DNA from 3 places in the Serratia sp. Sp408 genome. Region 2 is predicted to be linked to each of the others. Evidence: predicted binding sites of a transcription regulator. Region 2 holds the regulator's gene; each other region holds the start of a gene.
What was found. The regulator Fur, encoded in region 2, represses iron uptake genes when iron is present. The targets are predictions, from matches to a motif close to ATAATAATGAGAACNACTATCAA.
Positions count from the first base shown of each region.

Region 1: a site for Fur is predicted at 6,826-6,848, ahead of sufA (Fe-S cluster assembly scaffold SufA). Genes of this name have one in related genera too.
Region 3: a site for Fur is predicted at 8,594-8,616, ahead of feoA (ferrous iron transporter A). Genes of this name have one in related genera too.

Region 1 covers NZ_JBXUFT010000001.1:1,172,562-1,182,747, forward strand. The annotation lists gene ydiK (AI-2E family transporter YdiK) at 1-682, opposite strand, end outside; gene ydiJ (D-2-hydroxyglutarate dehydrogenase YdiJ) at 959-4,015, shown strand; gene AC2AXP_RS05570 (hotdog fold thioesterase) at 4,012-4,428, shown strand; gene AC2AXP_RS05575 (MltF family protein) at 4,409-5,875, opposite strand; gene AC2AXP_RS05580 (hypothetical protein) at 5,939-6,343, opposite strand; gene sufA (Fe-S cluster assembly scaffold SufA) at 6,900-7,271, shown strand; gene sufB (Fe-S cluster assembly protein SufB) at 7,286-8,785, shown strand; gene sufC (Fe-S cluster assembly ATPase SufC) at 8,821-9,567, shown strand; gene sufD (Fe-S cluster assembly protein SufD) at 9,542-10,186, shown strand, end outside.
Region 2 covers NZ_JBXUFT010000001.1:334,501-344,686, reverse strand. The annotation lists gene ybfF (esterase) at 1-6, shown strand, start outside; gene ybfE (LexA regulated protein) at 257-544, shown strand; gene fldA (flavodoxin FldA) at 774-1,313, shown strand; gene fur (ferric iron uptake transcriptional regulator) at 1,638-2,084, shown strand; gene AC2AXP_RS01670 (beta-N-acetylhexosaminidase) at 2,285-4,948, opposite strand; gene chiQ (ChiQ/YbfN family lipoprotein) at 4,967-5,293, opposite strand; gene chiP (chitoporin ChiP) at 5,343-6,749, opposite strand; gene glnS (glutamine--tRNA ligase) at 7,274-8,941, opposite strand; gene nagE (N-acetylglucosamine-specific PTS transporter subunit IIBC) at 9,189-10,186, opposite strand, start outside.
Region 3 covers NZ_JBXUFT010000007.1:111,025-121,210, forward strand. The annotation lists gene malP (maltodextrin phosphorylase) at 1-742, shown strand, start outside; gene malQ (4-alpha-glucanotransferase) at 752-2,839, shown strand; gene nfuA (Fe-S biogenesis protein NfuA) at 2,884-3,459, opposite strand; gene gntX (DNA utilization protein GntX) at 3,518-4,201, opposite strand; gene bioH (pimeloyl-ACP methyl ester esterase BioH) at 4,240-5,022, shown strand; gene AC2AXP_RS18540 (YdgH/BhsA/McbA-like domain containing protein) at 5,279-5,560, shown strand; gene AC2AXP_RS18545 (FeoC-like transcriptional regulator) at 5,649-5,888, opposite strand; gene feoB (Fe(2+) transporter permease subunit FeoB) at 5,888-8,203, opposite strand; gene feoA (ferrous iron transporter A) at 8,281-8,505, opposite strand; gene AC2AXP_RS18560 (Tex family protein) at 9,074-10,186, opposite strand, start outside.

The sequences.
Region 1 (10,186 bases), 840 kb from region 2:
CCGACTGCACCAGCGCGGTAACCACCACACCCAAAGCGACGGCACGAATAGCCTGACCGCCCAGCAGTACCGCCGCGTCGCCACGTTCGGCACCCAGACGTACCGCAAAGTGGCGGATGCCCAATGCCACCTGTTCGCCGCGGGCGTAAAGCAGCACGCTGAACAATACCATCAGCGAACAGTGCATCAGGAAACGGCCAATGTGCGCGGCCTGGGCCGCGAACCAGGTGGCTGTCTGGCCGAAGTAGGGTTGTACCTTGGCAATCAGTGCGCCGCCACCGCTGTTGATCAGGGTGTGATAACTGCTGTAGACCTTGTCACCGATCATTGGAATGGAATTCAACCAGGCCAGATCGGGAATATGCACTTTGCCTGGCGTACTGGCCCAGGCGACGATCGGCGCGCTGTTATCCACCACGCTATTTACCAGCAGCGCAATCGGCATCACGAATAGCACGATCAGAATCAGTGTCATGACCAGCACCGCCAGTGAACGTCGTCCCCACAGCAGATTCTGTAATTTAATCAATAACGGCCAGGTGGCGATGACCACCATGCTGGCCCAGGCGAAGCCAAGTATAAAAGGTTGAACCACCCAAAAGCAGGCAACGATCATTATGGCAATGAACATCACGCCAAAGATAATTCTTGGCAAATCATATCGCGGTTGTGGGACTGTCATGAAAGGGTTCTCATCCTATTAGGTAAATTCCTTTGCTCCGTCTGATAATCATGATGCATTTTTGCCAAATTTCACAGTGCGGCGCACAATTTGCCGTGCGGGGTGAGGCCGGTTGCCGTTGTTGAGCGTCAGCAGTCAGCGGCGTAAATGCCGCGCGATTAATTGGTTATCTGCTACTGAGAAGTATGATAGTTTTTAACGATAACCAAAACAGGCTGGGCCTGACTCCAGGCTCGGTCAGGCGTTCAAATTAGACAGACAGGCGCATAAAAAGCAATGATCCCACAGATTTCTCAGGCTCCCGGCCTCGTTCAACGGGTGCTCGATTTTTTGGCGGCGTTAAAACAACACGGATTCAATGGCGATATTGCCACCAGTTACGCCGATCGCCTGACCATGGCGACCGATAACAGTATCTATCAACTACTGCCCGATGCGGTGGTATTCCCGCGCTCAACCAGCGACGTGGCGCTGCTTGCCCGGCTGGCCGCAGACGAAAAATTCAGCTCGCTGACCTTTAGCCCACGCGGTGGCGGCACCGGCACCAACGGCCAGTCGCTTAACAGCGGCATCGTGGTGGACATGTCGCGCCATATGAATCGCATACTGGATATCAACCTGGAACAAGGCTGGGTTCGGGTTGAGGCCGGGGTTATCAAGGATCAGCTCAACCAATACCTCAAGCCGTTCGGCTACTTCTTCTCGCCGGAACTGTCGACCAGCAACCGCGCTACCCTGGGCGGTATGATCAACACCGATGCCTCAGGGCAAGGATCGCTGGTGTATGGCAAAACGTCCGATCACGTACTGGGACTGCGCGCCGTATTGCTGGGTGGCGAGATGCTCGACACGCGCGCCATGCCGACGGCGTTGGCGGAAACGATTGCTTTGGAGAATACCCAGGAAGGGCGCATTTATCACACCGTATTGCATCGCTGCCGCGAGCAGCGCGCGCTGATTGTGGATAAATTCCCCAAGCTCAACCGGTTCCTGACCGGCTACGATCTGCGGCATGTGCTGAGTGACGATCTGCAAACCTTCGATCTGACGCGCATCCTGACCGGCGCCGAAGGAACGCTGGCGTTTATCACCGAAGCCCGACTGAACATTACGCCATTGCCGAAAGTACGGCGATTGGTGAACGTCAAATATGACTCGTTCGATTCGGCGTTGCGCAACGCGCCGTTTATGGTTGAGGCCAAGGCACTGTCGGTAGAAACCATCGACTCCAAGGTTTTGAATCTGGCGCGGGAAGATATTGTCTGGCATTCGGTCAGCGAGTTGATCACCAACGTGCCGGACAAACAGATGTTGGGGTTGAATATCGTTGAGTTCGCCGGCGACGATGAGCCGCTGATTGAACAGCAACTGGACAGCCTGTGCCAACGGCTGGATGCGCTGATCGCCGATCGTCAGGCCGGGGTGATCGGCTATCAGGTCTGTGGCGATCTCAACGGCATCGAGCGTATTTACAATATGCGCAAAAAGGCGGTTGGGCTGCTGGGCAACGCCAAAGGACAGGCCAAACCGATCCCGTTTGCCGAAGATACCTGCGTACCGCCGCAGCATCTGGCTGATTATATCGTCGAATTCCGCCAACTGCTTGATAGCCATAATCTCAGCTACGGCATGTTCGGCCATGTTGACGCTGGCGTGTTGCACGTGCGCCCGGCGCTGGATATGTGCGATCCGCAGCAGGAAATGCTGATGAAGCAGATTTCCGACCAGGTGGTGACGCTGACCGCCAAATACGGCGGTTTGCTGTGGGGAGAGCACGGTAAAGGTTTCCGTGCGGAATACAGCCCGGCATTCTTTGGCGACACGCTGTTCGAAGAGCTGCGCCGTATCAAGGCAGCGTTCGATCCGGACAACCGGCTGAATCCGGGCAAGATCTGTCCGCCGCTTGGCGTGGATGCGCCGATGATGCAAGTCGACGCCGAAAAGCGCGGTACCCTCGACCGCCGCATCCCGATCGCGGTGCGCAGTTCGTTCCGTGGTGCCATGGAGTGCAACGGTAATGGCCTGTGTTTCAACTTTGACGTGCGCAGTCCGATGTGCCCATCGATGAAAATCACTGGCAGTCGCATTCATTCGCCAAAGGGGCGGGCGGCGCTGGTGCGTGAATGGCTGCGCCTGTTGAGCGAGCAGGGGGTTGATCCGCTGGCGCTGGAAAAGACGTTGCCACAGCAGCGGCTGAGCTTCCGCGTGCTGATCGAAAAAACCCGCAACAGCTGGTATGCCGGCAAGGGCGAGTACGATTTTTCGCATGAGGTCAAAGAGGCGATGTCCGGCTGCCTGGCCTGCAAGGCCTGCTCCACCCAGTGCCCGATCAAGATTGACGTGCCGGGATTCCGCTCGCGTTTTCTGCAGCTGTACCACACCCGTTATCTGCGTCCGGCGCGAGACTACATGGTGGCCGGGGTTGAAAGCTATACGCCGCTGATGGCGAAAGCGCCGAAGGTGTTCAACTTTTTCTTCAAGCAGCCGTGGCTGCGTGAACTGAGCCGCAATGCGATCGGCATGGTTGACTTGCCGATGTTGTCGAGCCCGACGCTGCGCCAGCAACTCAGCGGGCATCAGGCTACCACCATGACGCTGGAGCAGTTGGAAGCGTTAGCGCCGGCCGATCGCGAGCACTATGTGCTGATCGTCCAGGATCCGTTCACCAGTTATTACGATGCCAAAGTGGTTGCCGATTTCGTTCGGTTGGCGGAAAAACTGGGTTATAAACCGGTACTGCTGCCATTTTCACCCAACGGCAAGGCGCAGCACGTTAAAGGCTTCCTGACGCGGTTCGCCAAAACCGCGCGCAAGACTGCCGATTTTCTTAACCGCGTCGCCAAACTGGAGATGCCGCTGGTGGGGGTCGATCCGGCTCTGGTGCTGTGCTATCGCGACGAATATCATGAAATACTCGGCGAATCGCGCGGTAACTTCCAGGTTCTGCTGGTGCATGAATGGCTGCGGCAGCGGTTGGTGGATCGTGCCGAACAGCCGGCCACCGGCGAAGCCTGGTATTTGTTCGGCCACTGTACCGAAACCACCGCGCTGCCGGCCAGCAGCCAGCAATGGGCCGATATCTTTGCCCGTTTTGGCGCCAAACTGGAAAACGTCAGCGTCGGTTGCTGCGGTATGGCCGGCACCTACGGGCATGAAAGTAAAAATCTGCAAAATTCGCTCGGCATTTATGAGTTATCATGGCACCAGGCGCTGCAACGCTTGCCACGTCAACGTTGTCTGGCGACCGGCTATTCCTGCCGCAGCCAGGTCAAGCGCATTGAGGGCAATGGCGTGCGGCATCCATTACAGGCCCTGTTGGAGATGATAGCGTGAAGCTATGGAAACGACACACCACCCTGGAACAGCTTAACCATTCCAGCGCTGGTTGCATGGTGAGCCATATCGGCATTGAATTCACCCGGATTGGCGACGATTACCTTGAAGCCACCATGCCGGTAGATAACCGCACCACCCAGCCGTTCGGCCTGCTGCACGGCGGCGCGTCGGTGGTGTTGGCGGAATCGATGGGGTCGATGGCGGGGTATTTGTGCACCGAAGGCGAACAGAAAGTGGTTGGGGTGGAGATTAATGCCAATCATCTGCGCGCGGTGTTCGAAGGCCAGGTGCGCGGCGTATGCCGTGCGCTGCATGCCGGCCGGCGTAATCAGGTCTGGCAGATTGAAATTTTCGATGCCCGTGACAAACTGTGCTGCATTTCGCGTCTGACTACCGCGGTGATTGAATAACGACCGGCCCTGCGGGCGCCTCGGCCTGCAGGGCTCGTTGCCGTAGCCGGGTTTGCTGCTGGATCAGCGAATACGCCACATAATACTTATAAATATTACTGACATACTGTACCGTTTCCCGGCCAATGCGCGCCGCCGCAACCCGTTCGACATTATTAAACCACACGTTGCGATCCAACCCGATCCGTGCCGCCTCCTTGCGTAGCAGGGCGATGCGGCGTGGGCCGGCGTTATAGGCGGCAAAGGTGAACAGCAGCTTGTCCAGATGAGTCATGGGTTCGTTGGCATAATAACGGTCCATCATAAAACGGATGTATTTGATCCCGGCATTGATATTGGGCTCCAATTGGCGAATATCGCCGACGTTCAACTCCCGGCCGGTTGCTGGCATCACCTGCATCACGCCAATGGCGCCCGCCTTACTGCGCACCCGCTGATCGAGCCGCGACTCCTGATAACCCTGTGCAACCATCAGTAACCAATCGATACCATACTGATTACCGTATTTATGAAACAGATCGCGCACCTGAATGAATTTTTGCATTTCCGCGTGCCGGGTGGCGTTTTTCACCCATTGGGTGCTCTTCAGGTACTTTTTGAGTTGAATATTGCCGAAGGTGCTGCCAATTTTGTGCCGATCGCAAAACAGGTCGAGCTGGGCCTTCAAGAGCGGTGAATGCTTGCGCATTGCCAACGCAATCTGGCGGTCCTGGCGTAAGAACAGCTGCGGTTCAATGACGATATCGGCAAATATCTGCTGCCAGAACAGGGCCAGATACCGGTCGGTAACGCTGTAATCCACCAGGCCGGCGTTGAGCATTTCCAGCACATCCTCTGGCTCAAAGTTGCCTGGCGCGGGTTGTATTTCGACCGGCGGATGCCGTTGCTGTTTCAGCGTCCGGTTCAACTGCTCAAGGCTTTGATAGTAGCTGCTGGTGGGATTGACAAAAACGGTTTTGCCAGCCAGTGCGGTCAAGGACCTCACCGCTGGGGCATGGCGGTGACGCACCACCACTTCATGCACCTGGCTGGCTAATGGCGTGCTGAAGTCGACCAGCGCCAGGCGCTGTGGCGTGATGGTCAGGTCGGCGGCAATGATATCGCCGCGTCCCGCCAGCAGTTCCGGGATTAACCGATCGCGAGCGGTGGGAATGAACACCAGTCGAATCTTGTCCGCCGGGTTTGTGTGGTGCTGGTTGAGCTGCTTTTCCAGCGCCAGCATTAAATCAGCCATCATGCCGCGCTGGGTGGTATCGGCGCTGAGGAAATAAAACGTCTTGCTGTAGGGCACCAACACCCGGACGATCCGCCGTTGTTGCATCATGTCCAGATCGCCCATGTGCACCTGGATTTGCGTTTGTAATTTCAAGGGAGGGGCGGCGGTGCTTGGCAAGGCGAGCACCCAGCCGCAGACTGCCAATAGCATGCCATAACGCAAGCTGGCCATAACACCCTCGCACGCAATACCCCTGTGCCAAGTATAGTCGTTGCGCCTTGCGTCGGCGGAAGATTATAACTGGAACGGTACCCGCTTGACGAAATCCTTCTGAAACGCATTGGCCTTTTCCCAGGTGCCTTCCATCGCGTATTTCTGGCAGATCAGCGTCAGGGTATGGCGAGCAAAATGGTAGCTTTGCACACGGAACAGCTGACAACGCTGCGGATTGTTGATTTCCACGATCAGTCGATTATGCAGCTTGCTCAATGCGTGCAGGTAACTTTCGTCATCGCCGTTTTCCAGGCAGAGATTGGCGATGTTCAGGCTGATGCCATTGAAGCGTTTCAAGTTATCGATGTTGCATTCCGGGCGCTTTAGGGCGGCTTCCGCCATGAAGAAGTCCACCGTTGCATCACGAATGCTGAACTTGTACTCATCGATTTTTCCGAGCAGCCAAGCGTTTATTGAGATGGTCATAGTTCCGCACCATGGTCTGAATGATAATCATTATCATATTGATTGGTGCCGTAACGATCAATCATCTTGTTGAAATTTTTCGCCTGCCTGTGGCGGTCGAAAACCACCGTGATTCGACCCTTTACTTGGCGCACAGCGACCCCATTTACTCAGTAGCGACTAAACTTTATACAGAAGGGCGGCGCGCTAACGGAGCGAAACAGCATCATTTAACGTTAAACGCATTTTTCAGACAGACAAGTCACAGAAATAGGTATTTTCTATGAATGTTTAAAATGGCAAAAAATGCTCGAGGTGGTTGAGCGTTTTCGCCGCCGGGGCGAGCGGTACGGTAATGGGTAAAGTGATTAAAATTCAAATGAATAAACAGGTTCATTCCCCATCCCAGTGCGTGGAGGCAGCGAAATCTCCAGCGCGCTTTCCATCGGCTGAGGTGAAAAACCGGGTTTTCAGCCGATACCCCCGCAAAACAAACGGTTGAAGTGATAATCATTATCACTAACATAGTCGATATAGCCTGATTTGGCTGTGATAGAGAAAACATGAGGTAGGCCATATGCAAACAGAAAATGTCGGTACTTTCTCGTTGGCAGAGAATGTCTGGCAAGGCATTTCCCTTAGCGACAGCGCCGTCAAGCAAATCATCAAGCTGATGCAGCAGGATCCGCAGGTCAAGGGGTTGCAGCTCGGGGTGAAACAGTCCGGCTGCGCCGGGTTTGCCTATGTGCTGGATCTGACCCGAGAACCGGCAGGCGATGACCTGCTGTTTGAGCGCGACGGCGCAAAGCTTTACGTGCCGCTGAAAGCGATGCCCTTTATCGATGGCACGACGGTCGATTTTGTCCGCGAAGGGCTGAATCAGATATTCAAATTCAACAACCCTAAAGCTCAACATGCCTGTGGGTGTGGCGAGAGTTTTGGCGTTTGAGCGATGTAATCAACATGACACGAAGCAATGTAGAAGTACCAAATGATGTACAGGCTTGGGTCAGTGAAGGTCGTTACAAGGAAGGCTTCTTTACCCAGGTGGCTACCGACGAGTTGGCCACCGGCATTAACGAAGAGGTGGTTCGCGCCATCTCGGCCAAGCGCAACGAACCTGAGTGGATGCTGGAGTTTCGGCTGGAAGCCTATCGCGCGTGGTTGCAAATGGAAGAGCCGCACTGGCTGAAAGCCAATTACGACCGGCTGAACTATCAGGATTACAGTTATTATTCGGCGCCGTCCTGCGGCAGCTGTGATGACGCCTGCGGTTCACAGCCGGGAGCGGAACAGCAGCCAGGCGCCCAACTGGCGGAAAACAGCTATCTGACCAGCGAAGTGGAGCTGGCGTTCAACCAGTTGGGCGTGCCGGTGCGTGAGGGCAGTGAAGTGGCGGTGGACGCCATCTTTGACTCGGTCTCCGTGGCGACCACCTATCGCGAAAAACTGGCCGAAAGCGGGGTGATTTTCTGTTCGTTCGGTGAGGCGATTCAGGAATACCCGGATCTGGTGCGTAAATATCTTGGGCGCGTCGTGCCCTCCAACGATAACTTTTTTGCCGCACTCAACGCGGCGGTGGCCTCTGATGGCACATTTGTCTACGTGCCGAAAGGGGTGCGTTGCCCGATGGAGCTGTCTACCTACTTCCGCATCAACGCCGCCAAAACCGGCCAGTTCGAACGAACCATTCTGATCGCCGACGAAGGTAGCTATGTCAGCTATATCGAAGGCTGCTCCGCCCCGGTACGCGACAGCTATCAGCTGCATGCGGCGGTGGTGGAAGTGATACTGCATAAAGATGCCGAAGTGAAGTATTCGACGGTGCAGAACTGGTTCTCCGGCGGCGACAGCAAGGGCGGTATTCTCAACTTCGTCACCAAGCGTGCCTTGTGTGAAGGGGCCAATTCGAAAATGTCCTGGACCCAGTCGGAAACCGGCTCGGCCATCACCTGGAAATATCCGAGCGTGATCTTGCAGGGGGACAATTCGATCGGTGAATTCTTCTCGGTCGCGCTGACCAGCGGTCACCAGCAGGCAGACACCGGCACCAAAATGATCCACATTGGCAAAAACACCAAATCAACCATTATTGCCAAGGGCATTTCCGCCGGTCACAGCGAAAATACCTATCGCGGTCTGGTCAAAATCCTGCCGGGGGCAGAAAACGCGCGCAACTTTACCCAGTGCGATTCGATGCTGATCGGTCCCGACAGCGGGGCGCATACCTTCCCGTACGTTGAGGCACGCAATAACAGCGCACAACTGGAACATGAAGCCACCACCTCGAAGATCGGTGACGACCAACTGTTCTATTGCCTGCAGCGTGGCATCAGCGAAGACGATGCTATTTCAATGATCGTCAACGGTTTTTGTAAGGATGTATTCTCCGAGCTGCCGCTGGAATTCGCGGTCGAGGCACAAAAACTTCTGGCAATCAGCCTGGAACACAGCGTCGGTTAATATTTGGGCGGAAAAACGCCACCAGAGGACACAGCATGTTAAGTATCAAAGAGTTGAAAGTCAGCGCGGAAGGCAGTGAGATCCTCAAGGGTCTGAGCCTGGATATCAAGCCGGGTGAGGTTCACGCCATCATGGGGCCAAACGGCTCTGGCAAAAGTACGCTCTCTGCTACGCTGGCGGGACGCGAGGAATACGAGGTCACCGCCGGCGAAGTCATGTTCAAAGGCAAGGATTTACTGGCACTGGATCCGGAAGATCGCGCCGGTGAAGGCGTGTTTCTGGCCTTCCAGTACCCGGTGGAGATCCCCGGCGTCAGCAATCATTTCTTTCTGCAAACCTCGGTGAACGCGGTGCGCAAATACCGGGGCCTGGAGCCGCTGGACCGTTTCGATTTTGCCGATTTTATCGAAGAGAAGATTGCACTGCTGAATATGCCGGCCGACCTGCTGACGCGCTCGGTCAACGTCGGGTTTTCCGGCGGCGAGAAAAAACGCAATGACATTTTGCAAATGGCGGCGTTGGAGCCGGATCTGTGCATTCTGGATGAAACCGACTCCGGGCTGGACATCGACGCGTTGAAAATCGTCGCCAACGGCGTCAATTCGCTGCGTGACGGCAAACGGGCGTTTATCATCGTGACGCACTATCAGCGTATTCTGGATTACATCAAACCGGACTACGTTCACGTACTTTCTCAGGGGCGCATCGTTAAATCTGGTGATTTCTCTCTGGTGAAACAGTTGGAGGAGCAGGGCTATGGCTGGCTTTCCGACCAACAATAATTCTCGTGCACTGCAAACGCTCTACAGTCTGTTTGAAGCGCACGGCGGCGAACAATCGGCCTATGCCCTGGCACACTGGCAGCAGGCGTTACGACTGGGCTGGCCGACGCGCAAGCATGAAAACTGGAAGTATACGCCGCTGGAAGGGCTGCTCGAACGGCAGTTCGTCGCTCCGATCGTCAGCGACATCACCGCTGCGCAGCGTGATGCGCTGGCGCTGGACATTGATGCCTATCGCCTGGTGTTTGTCGACGGCCGTTACAGCGCGCAGCTGAGTGACGCCGATCTGGGCGACTATCAGTTTGAGGTGGCGAGTTATGCGAGCCCGCAGACGTTGCCGGAGCCGATTCAGCCGGAAATTTTCCTGCATCTGACCGAAAGCCTGGCGCAGGAAACCAGCCTGATTCGCTTGCCGGCCGGTAAAGTCGGCGTACGCCCGCTGTATCTGCTGCACATCAGCAGCGGTCGCGGCGAAGCAGGGGAAATCAATACCGTTCACCATCGCCACCATCTGGACATCGCACGCGGCGCACAGGCCAGCGTTATCGAACATTACGTCAGCCTGAACGAACGGGCCCATTTTACTGGCGCACGCCTGACGGCCAACGTCGGCGACAAC
Region 2 (10,186 bases):
GCCTGACGGCCAGTTGGCGAAAAAACGCGCTAAAGATAACGGCTTAGCGCGTTTGCAACGCAGTAAAGCATTGTCGTTGCTCCATCTGCTGGGGTAATATGGCGCGCTATAATTTTGCCGCCGTCGCCAGCGTGGTGTAAAACGCCGGAATGGGGGCAAATTTGGGTTAGGTTTTATCGACCTGAACTGTATTAACCGAACCGTCCGGAAGCGTGAAACGCTTTTTGATGCAAACTCCCTTGCAGTACCGCTACCTATGGCAAAAGAACAAACGGATCGCACGACGCTGGATCTGTTCGCAGATGAACGCCGTCCGGGGCGCCCGAAAACCAACCCGCTATCCCGTGATGAACAGCTTAGAATCAATAAGCGGAATCAGCTACGGCGCGATAAAGTACGTGGTTTGCGGCGTGTGGAGCTGAAAATCAACGCGGATGCGGTGGACGCTCTGAACAAACTGGCGGAACAGCGTAATATCAGTCGCAGCGAGCTCATTGAGCAAATGCTGCTGGCGCAACTGGCGGAAGAACAGCCAGAACAATGATCTTATCAGCCGCACGCGCGGCGCGGCGTTAAGGATGACGCCGGATCAACTCCGCATTTTATTCTTCGGGCATCGCATAAACGCGATAAAACCCCGGGGCAAATTTCTGGCATGATACGCGTTTAGCGGTGGGAGCTGGCTCCTCACCATGGCGATATTTTAAACGATACCGGTGCGAAAGCCGGGCGTCGAGTATTGTAATTAATTGAATTTAAAGGTTATACGCGATATGGCTAACGTAGGCATTTTCTTTGGCAGCGACACCGGCAATACCGAAAACATTGCCAAGATGATCCAAAAACTTCTTCGTCAGAGCTTTGGCGACGATGTGGCTGAGGTGCATGACATTGCCAAAAGCAGCAAAGAAGATCTGGACGCATTCGACATTCTGCTGCTCGGTATCCCAACCTGGTATTACGGTGAAGCACAATGTGACTGGGACGACTTTTTCCCTACGCTGGAAGAAATAGACTTCAATGGCAAACTGGTCGCGCTGTTCGGCTGCGGCGATCAGGAAGATTACGCGGAATATTTCTGTGATGCGATGGGGACCATTCGTGACATCATCGAACCTCGCGGCGCAGCGATTGTCGGCCACTGGCCAACCAAAGGCTATCATTTCGAAGCCTCCAAGGGTCTGGCAGACGACGATCACTTTATCGGCCTGGCGATTGACGAAGATCGCCAACCCGAACTGACCGACGAACGCGTGCAGGGCTGGGTGGCGCAAATCAGCGCAGAGCTGAGCCTGGCAGACATCGTAGGTTAAGCAGCGGTTATTTCCCCGCCGTTCAAGGCCCTGCGAGACGCATGATTAACGCAGGGCCGTTATCGACATCACGGATTGAAGCGATAGAAGCTACAAAATTGTAACTTCCCCCCTCGTCACGGTAGACTGCGGTTCGGTTTATCCCACCCATCAAGATGTTACATGTGTGACATGTAACGGTGCGAATATATCTTTGTTAACAACCGGCGGTTTCCATTTAGGTCAACCGGTTCTATAATGAGACGCAATAAATTCTTTGTGCCGACCGATGCCATAGGCAAAAATGCCTCAACTTGATTAGCATAGTAACAGGACTGAATCCGCATGACTGACAACAATACCGCATTAAAGAAGGCCGGCTTAAAAGTCACGCTTCCGCGACTCAAAATCCTGGAAGTACTGCAAGATCCGGCTTGCCATCACGTCAGTGCGGAAGATTTGTACAAGAAACTGATTGATATGGGCGAAGAAATTGGTCTGGCGACGGTTTACCGCGTACTGAACCAATTTGACGACGCCGGGATTGTCACCCGTCATAATTTCGAAGGCGGCAAATCAGTATTCGAACTGACTCAGCAGCACCATCACGATCACCTGATTTGCCTGGACTGCGGCAAAGTGATCGAATTCAGCGATGAATCCATCGAAGCGCGTCAGCGTGACATTGCCAAACAGCACGGCATCAAACTCACCAACCACAGCCTGTACCTGTACGGTCATTGCGCCATCGGTGATTGCCGCGAAGACGATACGCTGCACGACAAAAAATAATGCTGATGCATTAATAAGCAAGGAACCGCCAGACGGCGGTTTTTTTATGCCTGTCAGACAGGCAAAAAAATCCCCGGACGCGCCGGGGAAATCATGTCACAAAAGATAACAATGCAGCGGCAAACCACCTCTTTCATCAGGGTATTACCCCCTCCACACCCCAAACGCCCCGCCGCCGACACGCAGCGAGGCATTGGTCACTACGCCTGCACCGGTTCCGCACGGCTAAAGCGCTTGCCGTCAGGGCTGACCGCGCGAATTTGCACCTCGCCGGCTACTGCCGGCTTGGCGCTGTCATCATAGCGTTGCCACTGTTTGCCACCGTCGGTGGAATACTCGATAGCCAGTCCCGGCAAAGCAATATTGGCCTCCAGCTTGCCGTTGACGATCCGCGCACCTGGCACCGGCAGGCGGTATTTTACCCCGCCTTTATCCAGCTTGCCCAACTCGCGCTGCCCCAGCAGGTTGGCAAACCGCAGCCAGTCCTGCTGCAACTTTTTGTCATCGACCAAGTGGGTTTCCCCGCCCTTGTATTCTCGACCTGCCTTATAGTCCTGTTCCCAGCTGGCGCGGTGCCAGGCTCGTTCCGCCACCGACAGCGAGCGCGGGAACATCATATATTCCATTTGCGGATCGGTGCGCACCACTTCACTCCACAGCTGGGCGGAAAGGCCATAGGCGCCCGGCCACGGTTTATCGCTCTTGGCGGTGAAATAGTTGCCATCGCGATCCACCGACGTTTCAGCGTTCTGCGGCATGTTATCCGGTGCAAAGCTGAATATTTTGCGCTCATCACTGAAGCGGGTGCCCCAGTAATAGCCGCTTTCGTTTGGATTGACCTCATACGGGAAGTCCAGATAGACGTAGTCGGGGTTGGAAACCACCACTTCGTAACCCTTGTTGGCCCAGTCATTTACCGAATCGAACCCGCCCCAGTACAGGGTATCCCAGAAGTTGACGCCAACGCGCGCCGTGGCAAACGCCTTGGCGTCTTTGGCATCCTTCAAGCCATCCTGCCAGGCCTGCATTCTGTCGATGCCGTGCGCTTTAACCAGTTTGCTGACTTCCTGACCGAAGTAGCTCGGCAAGTGTTCCATGTCGGCAACCTTGCCCTGCTTGATCATCTGTTGGCAAACCTGCGACTTGGCCCACGGTTTGTCTTCTTTGCTCAGATCGAGCATGCCTTTGCCCGGTTCTGGCTGTTTGATGTCGGTATAACCGGCGCCCAGACGGATGTTCTTGGCTTCATCGCCGCCAAAGTGCCAGGTTTTCAGCGGTTGACCGGCTTCCTTATGCATTTGGGCAATTTCACCGATCACCTTGTCGACAAAGCGGGTTGATGAATCCAGGCACGGGTTCAGATAACTCTGGCGATTGAAGAATTGCACCGAGGTAGTATTGGAGCTGTCGGTAGGATCCAGCAGACGGAACTCCTCGGCCTCTTTTTGCTTACCTTCGGCAAGCAGTTTCTTATAACGCGCTTCCATGGATATCACCGCCGCACGCGCGTGCGCCGGCATATCGACCTCCGGGATCACTTCAATCTGGCGTGCCTGGGCGTATTTGATGATGTCGATATAGTCCTGACGGCTGAAGAAACCACCGTAAACCTCTGGCCCCTGACCGTACTGCGGCAACAGGCAGGTTGTTTCGCTCAGGTCATGGCAGCGTTGGCCGCCGATCTCGGTCAGCTCCGGCAGGCCGGGGATCTCGATGCGCCAGCCTTCATCATCGGTCAGGTGGAAGTGGAACTTGTTCAGCTTATAGGCCGCCATCTGATCCAGCAGACGCAGCACCGCATCCTTGTGGTGGAAGTTGCGCGCAACGTCGAGGAACAGGCCACGGTATTCAAAGCGCGGCGCATCTTTAACATCCAGCGTGGCGATTTTCTTGTCGCCTGTGGTCGGGATCAGCGACAGAATCGATTGCAGGCCATGGAACACCCCAGCCTGATCGAAGCCGGTCACCACCGCCTGTTTGGCGCCGATCTGCAACTGATAGGCGCCTGCCACCGCCAGGTCGCCCTTGAAGGCGTTCGGCTTGATGTCGGTTTTAATCGGATAACCGCTGCGTGTCGGTGCCACCCCCAGCAGGGTAAAACGCTCACTGACCACATCGGCCGACGGTTTGGCCAGCGCACTCAGGTCCAGCGCCACGCCGTTGCTCAGATCCACGTCCTGGGCATGAACCTTGAGGTCCATTGGCGTCGGGATGATTTGCCCGCGCAACGACGCCGTCGGCAGGGTTTTCAACTCGGCGTTTTTGACAAAGCGCGAGGCCGGCGTCATCAGAACGTTTTTATCGTCCTTGGTACGTTTCCATTGATCGCCGGTAAACGGTGCCACAAACTGATCCAGATCTTCGGTATCGGTATTGGCCAGCATTTTCGGTTTGGCGTCACCAGAGGTCGCATACCAGCGCGGCAGGAAGTCGGTTTTGAACAGTTGCCAATATTCCGTCACGATCGGAATTTCCACCGCTTTGCCAGCCGGGAAACCGCTGAAGGTTTCGCTTGGCACCAATTTATACAGATCGCCGGTCAGGTGAGAGATGGTGAACTGATCGTTGTCGACCTGCAGCGTCTGGCGTGGGCTGTGGAAGTAGATAACCCAGTCCTTGCCGGTGATATCTTGGCCGTCGTTGGCCAGCGTAATCAGGACCTTGTTGCACGATGCCCAGTCTGCGCCCAGCTTGGCGCAATCAACGCCATGTTCAGCCGCGCGATTGTCAACCATCTTGATATTCAGTTTCAACTGGCTCAGTTGATCCACCAGCTGTTGATCGGCCATGGCGCTGCCGATATTGCCGAACATGCCAACGCTGGCCGTTAATGCGGCAAGGGCACTCAATTTGAATATGTTCATCTTCGACCTCATCCGTAATCAGTGATTATTTGCGCGAATTTCTTGCCAGATCTTGCCGCACTGGCTGTCATACGCCTGCCCATTGCCGGTGTGTACAGCCTGAATGCAGCTCTGATAATCCAGTACGCGGACCGTCTCCTGTTCGGCGAACTGTTGATGCTGTTTCTCTTGTTTCAATACGTTCAATACCGCCTGACAGGACTGCAGTTTCTCTGGCGAACCTTCCGCCGTATTGATGCAGGCACTGTAGGCCTGACGCAGTTTGGCGTCTTCCGGCGGGGTTTGCGGCTGAACGCAGGCGCTAAGCCCGAGTACCGCAGCCACCAACAACAATAGGTTTTTCATCGCTGTTCCTTGAGCATGCTTGCCCGGTGTCACCACCGGGCAAGGAGCATTAGAAGAGAGTAAATGGCGCAATCACGATAAATTTCACGTCGCGCTCATCCTGGAAGATGTTGCCGTAGCCGCCACCGTAGCTTGGGATGTCGGTATGGTTGTCGTATTGAGTAAAGTGCAGCTTGAACAAGGTGCCTTTCGCCCGCCCTTCCTGCACGGTGTACAGTGCATCCAGGCTGTAGGCACTTTCCTTCAAACGCTGGCTTTGGTCATACATCGGGTTGGTGCTCGGCTTGGCGTCCCAGCCGTAAACGTAGGATGCGCCCACCGCCCAGCCCGGAAGATTCCAGTTGCTAAGGTCATACATCGCGCCGGCGAACACCGCTTTTTCGCCATTGGCATTGAAGTCGGAACGGTTATCCCACCAGATATCCAGCCGGCCATTGGAGGAGGCGTAGGTTGGCGTCATACGCTGTAAAAAGAACCCCTGATTGCCTTCCGCCTTCACCCAGGTGCCTTCCAGCCGCAAATCGACCTGGCCGATTTTGTAGCCAAACGTCAGCGCTTGCAGCCAGGCCATGCCGTCATACAGATCGCTGGTACTTGCCGGATTGACGTCCTTGGCATCATGGATGCGGTCGCGCGCGCCATAGAATTGGTAACTGGCACTCAACGGGTTGCCGGCAACGTCAAATTTGTAAGAGCCTTTGGCAAAGTATTGGTCCATATAGCCTTGCGACTGGCCAAATGCCGCTTCCAATACCAGATCGTTCTTGAAGTCATACTTGGCGCCCAGCGAGTGCAGATAAGACACACCGGTTTTCTTGTCACCCTGGCGGAACTTGTCCATTTCCAGGTTCCATGGGGATTTGTATTTGTCGGTCCACATGTAGGAGAAACTCAGGGCACCGGCATCGCCGTAATCAAAGTTGGCTCCGGCTTCAGCACCCTGATAGGTGCCGGGCATAAAGCTCCAGTGCGGCGCCAGCAGCGTTTGGCCGGTCGGCTGGATCCAGCCGGCTCGCGCCCAGACCGGACCGTATTTGAATTTACCCGCCGCTTTGTAAACGCTGATACCGCTCTTGTCGCCGGACCAGTCTTCATCGTAGGCATGGTTGGAGTTGGAGAAGGCAATTTCGTTCGGGTGACCACTTTCGGAGGATTCCGCCATTTCGATGGCGGTAAAGGCCGCCAGATCGATACCGAACATATCCGCGGCATAGCCGGAGGAGAAATCCAGGTTGGCATTCCAGGTGGAATGCGACAGGTTGGTCTTGTATTTGTCGCCGTCCGTTACGTCTTTACGGTCGCGTTCACGTTGCCAGTAATAAATACCGCCGGTCAGCGTGGAGTCATCAATAAACCCTGCCGCTTTCGCCTCGGGGGCGATAGTAAAACCCGTTCCCAACAGTGCACCCGCGACTGCGAGCGCCAGCGATTTACGCTGTGCACCGTGCGTAGCCATAATAAAATTCCTCTTTGACGTAACGTAAAAGTGCGGCCGCCGTGTTCACCACTGCCCTGCACGGCCGCTAATAAAAACCCAATCGGGTAAAAGTTTTTCGCCATGGGGGAAAAACCCCACAGCATTTATTGCTACTGATAGACTATTTTTCGCGACGCGAATTATCAATTGAAAATTACCATAGGTTTGTCAAAGTATGACAAAGAGCACATATTGATGAGAAATTATTACATCGTCAGAATTCGGTCATTTTGAATAAAAAATTCAATTAAATCAGAATAATTATTGATAAATCAGTTTTAAGAATCTTAATTGAATGGATTCAGCGCGGGTAAAGCCGTGAATTATCACCAGTTTAGAGAGCGCTCTCCAAATGACATTAATTCGCAACGCGAATATACAGCGGACAGGCGGTTTGCGGATTGATCGGCGCGGAAGAAAACAGCCGGCAATGGTCTGCGGGAAAGCAGCAAAAAAAAAGCGCAACCGACGTTGCGCTTGTTGTTCAGATCGGCTCGCGCGCTTTAGACGCCCGCTTTGGCCCAGGTATCACGCAGGCCGACGGTGCGGTTAAACACCAGATGTTCAGCCGAAGAATAGCGGCTGTCGGCGCAGAAATAGCCTTCGCGCTCGAACTGGTAGGCGTGCTCAGGCTGTGCCGCCGCCAGGCTTGGTTCGACAAAGCCGTGCTTGATCACCAGCGATTCAGGGTTGACGGTCGCCAGGAAGTCCTCTGCCGCACCCGGGTTCGCCACGCTGAACAGACGATCGTACAGGCGAATTTCCGCCGGCAGCGCATGCGCCGCGGAAACCCAATGGATCACGCCCTTCACCTTGCGGCCATCGGCCGGATCCTTGCTTAAGGTGTCCGCATCGTAGCTGCAGAAAATGGTGGTGATCTCACCGTCCGCGTCTTTTTCCACGCGCTCGGCCTTGATGACATAGGCATTGCGCAGGCGAACTTCCTTACCCAACACCAGGCGCTTGTACTGCTTGTTGGCTTCTTCACGGAAGTCAGCGCGGTCAATGTACACTTCGCGGCTGAACGGCACCTGACGGTCGCCCATTTCCGGTTTATTCGGATGATTGGGCATGGTGACCATTTCCACCGCGTCTGCCGGCAGATTTTCAATCACCACCTTGACCGGATCCAGAACCGCCATGGCTCGCGGGGCATTTTCGTTCAGATCGTCGCGAATGCAGGATTCCAGCGCCATCATTTCAACGTTGTTATCCTGCTTGGTCACGCCGATACGCTGGCAGAATTCGCGAATTGACGCTGCGGTATAACCACGGCGACGCAGGCCGGAGACGGTCGGCATACGCGGGTCATCCCAGCCTTCAACGATATTCTCGGTCACCAGCAGGTTCAGCTTGCGCTTGGACATGATGGCGTATTCGAGATTGAGACGTGAGAACTCATACTGACGCGGATGGCATGGAATGCTGATGTTATCCAGCACCCAGTCATACAGGCGACGGTTGTCCTGAAACTCCAGCGTACACAGCGAATGGGTAATGCCTTCCAGCGCATCGGAAATGCAGTGGGTGAAATCGTACATCGGATAGATGCACCATTTTTTGCCGGTCTGGTGGTGTTCGGCAAATTTAACCCGGTACAGAACCGGATCGCGCATCACGATGAACGGCGAAGCCATATCGATCTTGGCGCGCAGGCACGCCGTACCTTCGGCAAATTCGCCGTTACGCATTTTTTCAAACAGCGCCAGGTTTTCTTCCACCGTACGATCGCGGTACGGGCTGTTTTTACCCGGCGCAGTCAGGGTGCCGCGGTATTCGCGGATCTGTTCCGGCGTCAGTTCGTCAACGTAGGCCAGGCCCTTGTTGATCAACTCAACCGCATACTGGTGCAGTTGATCGAAATAGTCAGAGGAATAACGGACATTGCCGCTCCAATGGAAACCCAGCCACTCAACGTCGCGCTTGATCGACTCAACGAACTCGATGTCTTCTTTTACCGGGTTGGTATCGTCAAAACGCAGGTTGCACTCGCCTTGATAATCCTTGGCAATGCCAAAGTTCAGACAAATGGATTTCGCATGGCCAATGTGCAGATAGCCATTAGGTTCAGGCGGGAAACGGGTATGAACCGTTGAATGCTTCCCTGATGCCAGATCTTCGTCGATGATTTGACGGATAAAATTGGTTGGGCGGGCTTCAGCCTCACTCATTTCACTATTCCTCAAATGCCAGAGTGCTTCACATAACCGCCTATGATCCAACAACCCACGCGCGGAAACAACCGTTAGTTTCATCAAAAAGTATAAGGCTATGCCCCAGCGCGCTCCACCCTGTCGCCAGCGGGCGGCGGCGAGTGGCCAAAAAAAAGCGGGAAGAGATTGCTCTCCTCCCGCCAACGTCTGGGAGCGTCACGTCATGACTCGCTGGCCCCCAAGGTACTACTCAGGAAAAACTGTCTTATTTTTGAATCTCGAACAGGATGGTCTGGCCGGCAACCACAGTGCCGCTGGCCAGCGCGCTCAAACCGGCATAATCGTCGGCGTTGCTGACCACCACCGGGCTGATCATCGAACGGGCATTGGCATTGAGGAACGCCAGATCCAGTTCCAGAATCGGTTGCCCAGCTTTGACGTCGGCCCCCTCTTCCACCAGTCGTGTAAAGCCCTGGCCGTTCAGCGCTACGGTATCGATGCCCATATGCACCACGATTTCCGCACCGTTGGCCGTTTCCAGGCAGAAAGCGTGGTTGGTGTTAAAGATCTTGACCACGGTGCCGTCAGCCGGCGCCACAACGGTTTTGTCGGTCGGGCGAATCGCCACGCCGTCACCTACCGCTTTGCTGGCGAAGGCTTCATCCGGCACCTGATCCAGCGCGATCACTTCACCGGTGACCGGTGCGACCAGCGCTTCCAGTACCGCTTTCGGCGCGTTTGGCACCGCCTGCGGCTTGGCTTCGCTTGCCGGCACGGCGGTCGCGGCGGCAGCGGCAGGCACTGGACCGGCAGCCACCACGCTGCGCATGGCGCTGGCGATAAGTTCGGCACGGGTACCAACGATAACCTGCACGCTTTGCTTGTTAAGACGAATGACACCGGATGCACCGAGGCGCTTCGCCAGTGCATCATTGACCAGCGCCGAGTCTTTCACGTTCAGACGCAGGCGGGTAATGCAGGCGTCGATGCCAGTCAGGTTGTCGGAGCCGCCAATCGCACTGACGTAACGGCGAGCGATAGTGGTGGTTTCGTTTTCGTCTTTGCCAGCAGAGGCATCAACGTTGACGTCATAACCGTCGCTTTCATCACCGGCAACTGCCAGCTCACGGCCTGGGGTCATCAGGTTGAACTTGTTGATGGTGAAACGGAACACCACATAGTAAATAACGAAGAACACCAGCCCTTGCGGGATCAGCATGTACCAGTGCGTCGCCAGCGGGTTACGTGACGACAGCACCATAT
Region 3 (10,186 bases), on a different contig from region 2:
GTCGCTGTATCGCCAATTGCGCGATGAGCCGAACCTGGACATGGTGCCGCGCGTATTCCTGTTTGGCGCCAAGGCGGCGCCGGGCTACTATCTGGCCAAGAACATTATTTATGCGATCAACCAGGCCGCCGAGAAGATCAACAACGATCCGCTGGTGAAGGATCGTTTGAAGGTGGCGTTCATTCCTGATTATCGCGTTTCGGTGGCAGAACTGATGATCCCGGCGGCCGATATCTCCGAGCAGATATCTACCGCCGGCAAAGAGGCTTCCGGTACCGGCAACATGAAACTGGCGCTGAACGGCGCCTTGACGGTCGGCACGCTGGACGGTGCCAACGTGGAGATAGCCGAGCAGGTCGGCGAAGACAACATTTTCATCTTTGGCAACACGGTCGAACAGGTGAAGGCGCTGTTGGCGCAGGGCTATAACCCACTGAGTTACCCTAAAAAAGACAAGCATCTGAAGGCGATACTCGATGAACTGGCCAGCGGCGCATTCAGCCATGGCGACAAGAAGGCGTTCGACATGATGCTGCACAGTCTGCTGGAAGGCGGCGATCCGTATCTGGTGCTGGCGGACTTCGCCTCGTATTGCCAGGCGCAGCAGCGGGTTGATGAACTCTACCGCGATAGTGATGAATGGACGCGTCGCACCATTCTGAATACCGCGCGCGTGGGAATGTTCAGCTCGGATCGTTCGATTCGCGATTATCAGCAGCGAATCTGGCAAGCCAAGCGTTAAGGAGAGCGAATGGAGCGCAAACGGATCGATCAGGCTGCGGCCCGGGCGGGCATCGCCGCCGACTACATCAATGCACATGGTACGCGGCAGGCGATTGCGCAGGAAACCAAGCGCAAACTGCTGGATGCCATGAGCCGTACCGTGGTGCCGGTGGCTGATGCGCCGCTGCCGGTTGTGAAAGTGTTTTATCAGGACAGTCCGATCGTACTGCCGCTGGCCGGCAGCGGCGAATATCACTGGGAGCTGATACGCGAAGACGGCAGCCGTTTGCAGGGGCGCGCCAGCGCGCGTAAGACGTTGACGTTGCCGGCGGGAGAACTGCCAACGGGTTATCACCAACTGACGTTGAGTCAGGGAGACAAGGCTTGGCCCTGCCGTCTGATTGTCGCTCCCAAACGCTGTTACGAACCTGATGCGCTGCTGACAGGAAAGAAGCTGTGGGGGGCCTGCGTGCAGCTTTACACGCTGCGCTCCGATCGTAACTGGGGCATCGGCGATTTTGGCGACTTGCGCCGCATGGTGACCGAAGTAGGCGAACGCGGCGGGGCGTTTGTCGGCTTGAACCCGATTCATGCGCTTTATCCGGCCTGCCCGGACAGTGCCAGCCCGTACAGCCCGTCATCGCGGCGCTGGCTGAATGTGGTGTATATCGATGTCAATGCGGTAGACGATTTCCAACGCAGCGCCGCAGCACAGCAATGGTGGCAGAGCGCGTCTACCCAGCAGCAGCTGGCGACAGCGCGTGCCAGTGATTGGGTCGATTACGCTACGGTGACCCGTTTGAAATTGGCGGCGTTGAAACTGGCCTTCCCGCTGTTCCAGGCGCGTAACGCCGCAGACCTGCAGAAACAGGCGTTTGAAAGCTTTGTTGTCGAAGGAGGCAGCAGCCTGTACCAGCAGGCGTCATTTGATGCGCTGCATGCCCATCTTTGCAAACAGGACAACGGTCTGTGGGGCTGGCCCGCCTGGCCGGAACGCTATCGGCAGGGCAACGGCGACGCCGTGGCGCAGTTCTGCCAGCAGCACCAGGATGAGGTGAGTTTTTACCTGTGGCTGCAATGGCTTGCCGCCAGTCAGTTTGCCGAATGTTTCGAACAGAGCCGGCAGCAGCGGATGCCGATTGGCCTGTACCGTGATTTGGCGGTTGGCGTGGCGGAAGGGGGAGCGGAAACCTGGTGTGAACGCGAACTGTATTGCCTGCAGGTATCGGTTGGCGCTCCACCGGACATTCTCGGTCCGCTGGGGCAAAACTGGGGCTTACCGCCGATGGATCCGCACGTGATGGCGGCGCGAGGCTATCAGCCGTTTATCGATCTACTGCGCGCCAACATGACCAGCTGTGGCGCGCTGCGCATCGATCACGTCATGGCGTTGTTACGCTTATGGTGGATACCGTATGGTGAAACTGCCGATCGGGGTGCCTACGTGCAATACCCGGTAGACGACCTGTTGGCGGTACTGGCATTGGAAAGTCAGCGCCACCGCTGCATGGTGATCGGCGAGGATTTAGGCACCGTGCCGGTAGAAATCGTTGGCAAACTGCGCGACAGCGGGGTGTATTCTTACAAGGTATTGTACTTCGAACGCGACGGCGAAAACCGTTTCCGTGCGCCGCAGACTTATCCAATGCAGGCAATGGCCACCATAACCACTCACGATTTGCCGACCCTGCGCGGTTATTGGCAGAGCGGGGATTTACGGTTGGGCGCTTCGCTGGGGCTTTATCCGGACGCCGATATCCTGACGGAACTGTACGCCGATCGCGAACGAGCCAAACAGGGTCTGCTGGACGGGTTGCATCACTACGGCTGCGTGCCGCAGAAGGTCGGTAAGAAAGCGGCGTTGCTGGAGATGAGTCCGTTGTTAAACCGTGGCCTGCAGCGCTACGTGGCGGACAGCGCCAGCGCGTTGTTGGGTCTGCAACCGGAAGACTGGCTGGACATGGCGGATCCGGTGAATATCCCCGGTACCAGTACGCAATACCCTAACTGGCGGCGCAAGCTCAGCCATACGTTGGAGGAGATGTTTGCCGATCGGCAGGTGAATCGCCTGTTAAAGGATTTGGACAAGCGACGCAGGAAAGTCTCGGTAGGCTAGCGGATACGGCTCCCTCTGGCGGGCAGGGGGAGCCGGTTGGCGCATCAGTAATATGAATGTTCGCCGCGTTGGTGCTCGGTCAAATCGCGCACCCCTTTCAGTTCCGGGAATTTTTGCAGCAGTTCTTTCTCGATCCCTTCCTTCAGGGTCACATCGACCATCGAACAACCGTTGCAGCCACCGCCGAATTGCAGGATCGCCAGACCGTCTTCGGTAATTTCCATCAGGGTGACGCGGCCGCCATGACCAGCCAACTGTGGATTGATCTGCGATTGTAGTACGTATTCCACGCGCTCCATCAACGGGGCGTTTTCGTCTACTTTACGCATTTTGGCGTTGGGTGCCTTCAGCGTTAGCTGGGAACCCAATTGATCGGTCACGAAGTCGATTTCGGCGTCTTCCAGATACGGTGCGCTCAGCTCGTCAACGTAGGCCGACAGTTTGTCGAACTTCAGTTCGGTGTCGGTGGCTTCTACGGCGTCTGGCGGACAATAAGAGACACCGCATTCGGCGGTAGGTGTACCCGGATTAATCACGAATACGCGGATTTGGGTGCCTTCCTCTTGGTTTGCCAGCAGTTTGGCAAAGTGTTCCTGTGCAGTATCTGTTATACGAATCATAGCATTAGCTCAATAGTTGACTTCTATAGTAGGTTATAATACGCCCATTGCCGTGGTACTACAATGTGCGGCAAATACACCATATCTGCAACGACGCCACGCCCTGCGCCTGTAACATCGTAGCGATTGCCGTCACCGTACTGCCGGTGGTGAGCACATCGTCCAGCAAGGCGACATGCCTGCCGGCCAGATCTTCGTGGCAGCAAAAGGCGGCGCGCAGATTGTGCCGGCGGCGGCGGGCGCTCAGCTGCCGCTGTGGCGCGGTGGCCCGCACGCGATCCAGCGCTGCCGGTCGGTATTCGCAGCCTAGCCAGCGTGCCAGTGGCCGAGCCAGTAAATCGCCTTGATTATACCCGCGACGCCAGCAGCGTTGATGGTGTAAGGGTACCGCTAAAATCACCTCCGGTCTGTTCAGATATTGCTCTCGATGCGCTTGCAGCCAGCGCAACAACAATAACCGAGCCAGCACCGGCGCCAGTTCGGGCGCACGGCGGAATTTGAAACGCCCAATCAACTGGCGGTATGGGCTGACATAATCACCGGCGAACACCAACGCGTGCCACGGCGGCGGCGTTAGCAAACAGCGGCCGCAGGGCAGTTGGGCGTCGCCGGACGGCAAACCGCAGCGTGGGCAGCAGAGCGGAATGCGCGGTAACTGGCGCTGGCAACAGCTGCAAATTCCCTGTTTCGCCAGACGCAAGGGTTGTCGGCATAGCCAACAACGGCTGTGGATTGCTAGCATAGTGATCCTCCATGACGGGTCAACAAGGACAATAACTGATGAGTGCGCTGTACTGGAAAACAATGGGTGAAGGCGATCGCGATCTTGTGCTGCTGCACGGATGGGGGCTGAATGCCGAGGTCTGGGGTTGCACGCTGGCGCGATTGGCGCCGCATTTTCGCCTGCACCTGTTGGATTTGCCGGGGTATGGCCGCAGTCAGGGTTACGCTGCGCTGACGCTGCAGCAGATGGCCGAGATCGTCCTGGAACAGGCTCCCGCCAAGGCCTGGTGGCTGGGCTGGTCACTCGGCGGGCTGGTGGCCAGCCAGATTGCCTTGACGCAGCCGCAGCGGACTTGCGGTCTGATCAGCGTCGCCTCGTCTCCCTGTTTCCACGCCGAGGAAGATTGGCCTGGCATTCGCCCAAACGTATTGAGTGGCTTCCAGCAGCAGCTGAGCCAAGATTTTCAGCGTACGGTGGAGCGTTTTCTGACCTTGCAGACACTAGGCACCGCCAGCGCCCGGCAGGACGCCAGAACGTTGAAGGGGGTGGTGCTCAATCAGCCGATACCCAGCGTTGAGGTGCTCAACGGCGGACTGGAAATGCTGCGCACGGTCGATTTACGCCGTGCCATGACCTCGCTGTCACCGGCGCTGCCGCTACTGCGTATTTACGGCTATCTCGATGGCCTGGTGCCGCGCAAGGTGGCGGCGTTGGTGGACGACCTGCTGCCGGCCAGCAGGTCGGTGATTATCGACAAGGCTGCCCATGCGCCGTTTATTTCTCATCCTGATGAATTTGCCGATGTCATCAAACAATTTGTCGATAACTCAACCCATTGACCTAGCTCAAATCTGCGTAAAAAAAATTGCCGATAAGTGGATAAAAACCAAACCTGTTCGATACTTAATGAGTAAATACGTGGGGTGCAAAATGAAAAGACCGTATCCCGGTCTTTTCACTTTGGCGTGCCGTCTCTGGGATGAACCTCGTCAGGGAAAGCAACGAGGTTCATGGGTAGCGCAGCAACCTGAAACTACGCGTATTTAATCTTGACGGCTTTCAAAACATATAAATTATCCATTGAGAGGTTGAGTCATGAAATCATTGAAGATGATCGTTGCAGCGTTAGTTGTCGGTTCCGTTTCTTTTGGCACCATGGCGGCAACGGAATTAACCAAAGAAGATTTGGCAAAAGATCCGGGCAAATACGAGAAAGTCGGCACGGTGAGCACCACGGCAGAAACCACGTCGCCGATGGATGCCAAACAGGAACTGTCCAAACTGGCCGATGAAAAAGGCGGGCAGTATTACGTAGTTATCGCCGGGCGCGAGCACGGCAAATTCAGCGCTACTGCTGAAGTGTATAAAGACAAGTAATAAAGTCGATAAAAGAGGCGCTGAACAGCGCCTCTGATTTTATGCGGCCGCCCACACGCCACACGGTGGGTTTCTGGCCGGCACGTATTTACTGTTTCAGCCGATAAAGTACGGTATTGCACTTACGGCTTTCCGGGCAATGTTTGCAACTGCCGCTCAGGCAGGCGCTGTCGTCCTGTTCAATGCACTCTATTTTGCCCATCGCGGCCAAACGTTCCAGCATCGCCTGCACCAGCGGCAACGGCGTCGCCAACTGACGGCTAAGCTGCTGCGCCTGCAGGCTGCCGTTCAGCGCCAACGCATCACGTAACTGCAGCAGGCTGGCCATCAGTGACACTCTCCCTGTGGGCTTTGGCAGCAGCCGGTCGGCGTAGCGCGATGCAGGCGCACCGTGACACGGTTGCGCGCCTTGCGCAGCCCCAACAGAACCAGCGCGTTAAACACCAGTACCACCAGTATGCAGATCAGGCTGTACTGCGGATGTTGCTGGAAGGTGACGGCCTGATAAAACAGCGTGGCCAGCGAGTAGGCGACGTTCAGCCCCCACAGTATCGAAAATGTCATCCAGCCACGGCTGGATTCGCGGGCAATGGCCCCCATCACCGATACGCACGGCACATACAGCAGCACGAAGATCAGGTAACTGTAGGCGGAAATCGAGGTGCCGAACTTGCTGCTCATGGTGCCCATCGAACTGGCGTTCATTTCGCCATCACCCTTGCTGGCTTCTATCGGGTTGGACAGGACGCTCAGGCTGAAAGTGTCTTTCAGGCCTTGCCAGGTCTCGTGTAGCGCGTCGCCCAGCGCTGCCGGCAGGTCGAATTCGGCGGCGTCAAAAGGCGCATTGGCGATCTGTTCGGCGGTGTAAAGGGTATTGAGCGTGCCGACCACCACTTCTTTGGCCATCGCGCCGGTGACCAGGCCGACGGTCGCCTGCCAGTTGTCGGCGTGGACGCCCATCGGTTGTAGCAACGGTGTCAGCAGCTTGCTGACCGAGGCCAGCGCCGAGTCGTTGATGCTGTCTACCGGTTTGCCGCTGAAGGAGAAACTGTTCAGCCCACCAATAAAGATGCTGGCAATGACGATCACCTTGCCGGCGCGCAGCACAAAGCCTTTCAGCCGCTGCCAGGTTTGTAGCAGCAGGCTTTTCAGGTGCGGCACATGGTATACCGGCAATTCCATCACGAACGGCGAGGCTTCGCCGCGCATGATGGTGTACTTCAGCACCAGCCCGGTCAGAATGGCGACCACGATACCGAGCATATACAGCGAGAACACGACGCTTGCGCCATCCTGACCAAAGAAGGCAGCGGCAAACACGGCGAAGATCGCCAACCGTGCGCCACAGGACATAAACGGTGCCATCATGATGGTGATCAGCCGTTCACGCTGCGCGTCCAGGGTTCGCGCGCCCATGATAGACGGTACGTTGCAACCAAAGCCGACGATCAATGGGACGAAGGATTTGCCAGGCAGGCCAAGCGCCTGCATCAGGCGATCCATCACAAACGCCGCCCGTGCCATATAGCCGGAATCTTCCAGGAACGACAGGAACAGGTACATCATGCCGATCTGCGGCACCAGCGGCAGTACCGTATTGATACCGCCGCCGACGCCCTGTGCCAGGAAAATTGTCAGCCACTGCGGGAAGTGCAGGGTATAGCCGAGCCACTGAATACCTTGAATGAAAATCGCGGCGGAACCGAGATCGAAAATCGGTTGCAGCGCGCCGCCGATGTTGATGGCCAGCAGGAACATCAGATACATCACCAGCAGGAAGATCGGCACCCCCAGCCAGCGGTTGAGGATCACGCTATCGAGGATCGCCGTCAGCCGGTTCGGCTGTGCCTGCTGTGCGTTGCTGGCGTCGGCACAAATGGTGGCAATTGACCGATAGCGCGCATCGGCAATCACCAGCGCCGGGTCTTCCTGCTGCTGCTGTTCCAGCGCCGTTTTGGCCGCCGGCAACAGCGGGAGGGCGTCGCCCGCCAACTGGTGGCTATAGATATCGCCCTCGAGCATTTGCAGCGCCAGCCAGCGGCGCTGTTCGCACGGCAGGCTGGCAGGCATTGCGGCGCTGAGCGTGTCGACTTCCTTGAGCAGTAAAGGCGGGTAGGCCACCAGCGCGGTCAATTGGTTGGTTTGATGATTATCAATCATCTGCTTGAGCACGCCGATCCCGTCCGCCTTGGTCGACACCATCGGCACCACCGGGCAGCCGAGGCGTGCCGACAGGGTGGCAACGTCGATCTGGATATGCTGGCTGTGGGCGATATCCAGCATGTTCAGCGCGACAATGCACGGAATGCCGAGCTCGAGTAGCTGCAGCGTCAGGTAGAGGTTGCGTTCAAGGTTCGAGGCGTCGATCACGTTGATCAACACGTCGGCATCGCCACTGAGGATATAATGGCAGGCGATCTGTTCGTCTAGCGAGGTTTGCTCTGAAATGGTGGTCAGGGAATAGGTGCCGGGCAGGTCCACCAGCGTGACCTGCGCCTGCGGCGTGGTGAAATGCCCCTCTTTACGCTCAACCGTGACGCCTGCCCAGTTGCCGACGCGCTGACGTGCCCCGGTGAGCTGATTGAACAGGGTGGTTTTCCCCGAATTTGGATTACCTATTAAGCCAATCGTTAATTTTTTCATCATTCAACATGAGTTCAATAGAGTATATCGGCACCACGCAATGCAGCGCGGCAAAGGCCCCGGGTGGATGGTCAGGCTTACGGCTGGCCTTCCAACGCGATCAGGGCGATATCTTTTTTACGCAGCACCAGACTGACGCGTTGGGTTTTTATTTCTATGGGGTCGCCGAACGGGGCAATGCGTATGACTTCAAACGACGCTCCCGGCAGCATGCCAAGCGACAGCAGTTTCTGGCGATAGGCAGGGCTGATATCGCTGGCGAAGCCGGTAATTTTATAAGACTGTTTAGGCAGAAGATGCATATTACCTTCCTAGAGCCGATGCCATCAGGCTATTTACGTGCATGGCCCCCATTGCGGCGGGCGAGGATTACGTTGAATACGTAAGGGAATAATAGTGAGAATGATTATCGTATTCAATACAAAAAATAGGGGTATTGGTAACTATTGGTAAATATCGACACATATTTCTACGGAAATAACATGGCTGCTATTATTACCACTAAGCAAGATAGGCTGCAAATGCGTGGTTTAGGTTAAATAGGTTAATGGATTGTGGCAGTATTTTCTGTTTAGAAATCATTTAATAAATATGTTTGCGTTAGTTTTCCATACCGCTAACAACCCACATTTTTCGCTAACAAACTCTGCGTAAAATAACGCTACCAACCGATTGTGTTACCTGCCAAAAAATAGCCGCGGCTATTAAATGTTAATGAACATGTTAACGCGAAAGTTTAATTAATATATCTAATGCTAGATGCCGGTAAGTTATTTATAAACGCCGGTTGAAATAAAAATGGCAAACAATTGCGATAAATCAAAAAACGCCGGTGAAAAACGGGCGAAGCGGATGCCTCGCCCGCAGGGATTAACGTTTTTTTCCAAACGCTGCGGCCAGCGCATCGCCCATGGCGCTGTTGCCAGCCGGCGTACTGGTGCGCGCTTTCGGCTTGCCGGCGGCTGGACGGGTCGCGTTGTCACGTGCTGGCGGGGTACCGCCGCGGCGCGCGGGTCCTTCGCCCGGCTGCTCGTCAAGACGCATGGTCAATGCAATGCGCTTGCGCTGCAGGTCCACTTCCATCACTTTCACTTTAACGATATCACCGGCTTTCACCACGCTGTGCGGATCTTCAACGAATTTATCTGCCAGCGAGGAGATGTGCACCAGACCGTCCTGATGGACGCCGATGTCAACGAACGCCCCGAAGTTGGTGACGTTGGTGACGGCACCTTCCAGAATCATGCCCGGTTGCAGGTCGTTGAGCGTTTCCACACCGTCGGCGAAGGTGGCGGTCTTGAATTCCGGACGCGGATCGCGGCCCGGTTTTTCCAGTTCCTTGAGGATGTCGGTAACCGTTGGTACGCCGAACTGCTGGTCGGTAAAGTCGCTGGCTTTCAGGCTGCGAACCATGCTCGGGTTGCCCATCAGATCCTGCAATGCCTGCTGGGTGGCGGCCAGAATACGCTCCACTACCGGGTAGGTTTCTGGGTGAACGGTCGAGGCATCCAGCGGGTTATCGCCGTGGTTGATGCGCAGGAAGCCGGCGCACTGTTCAAACGCTTTTGGTCCCAGGCGGCTGACTTTCAACAACTGTTCACGGTTGCTGAAACGGCCGTTTTCGTCGCGCCAGTTCACGATGTTTTGCGCCATCATGCGCGTCAGGCCGGCAACGCGGGTCAGCAACGGTACCGACGCGGTGTTCAGATCGACGCCGACGGCGTTCACACAGTCCTCGACCACCGAATCCAGTTTCTTCGCCAACTGGCTCTGGCTGACGTCATGCTGATACTGGCCGACACCGATGGATTTTGGATCAATCTTCACCAGTTCGGCCAGCGGATCCTGCAGACGGCGTGCGATCGACACCGCGCCGCGCAGTGAAACGTCGAGGTTCGGGAACTCCAGCGCCGCCAGTTCCGAGGCGGAATACACCGAGGCGCCGGCTTCGCTGACGATCACTTTCTGCGCCTTGACCTCTGG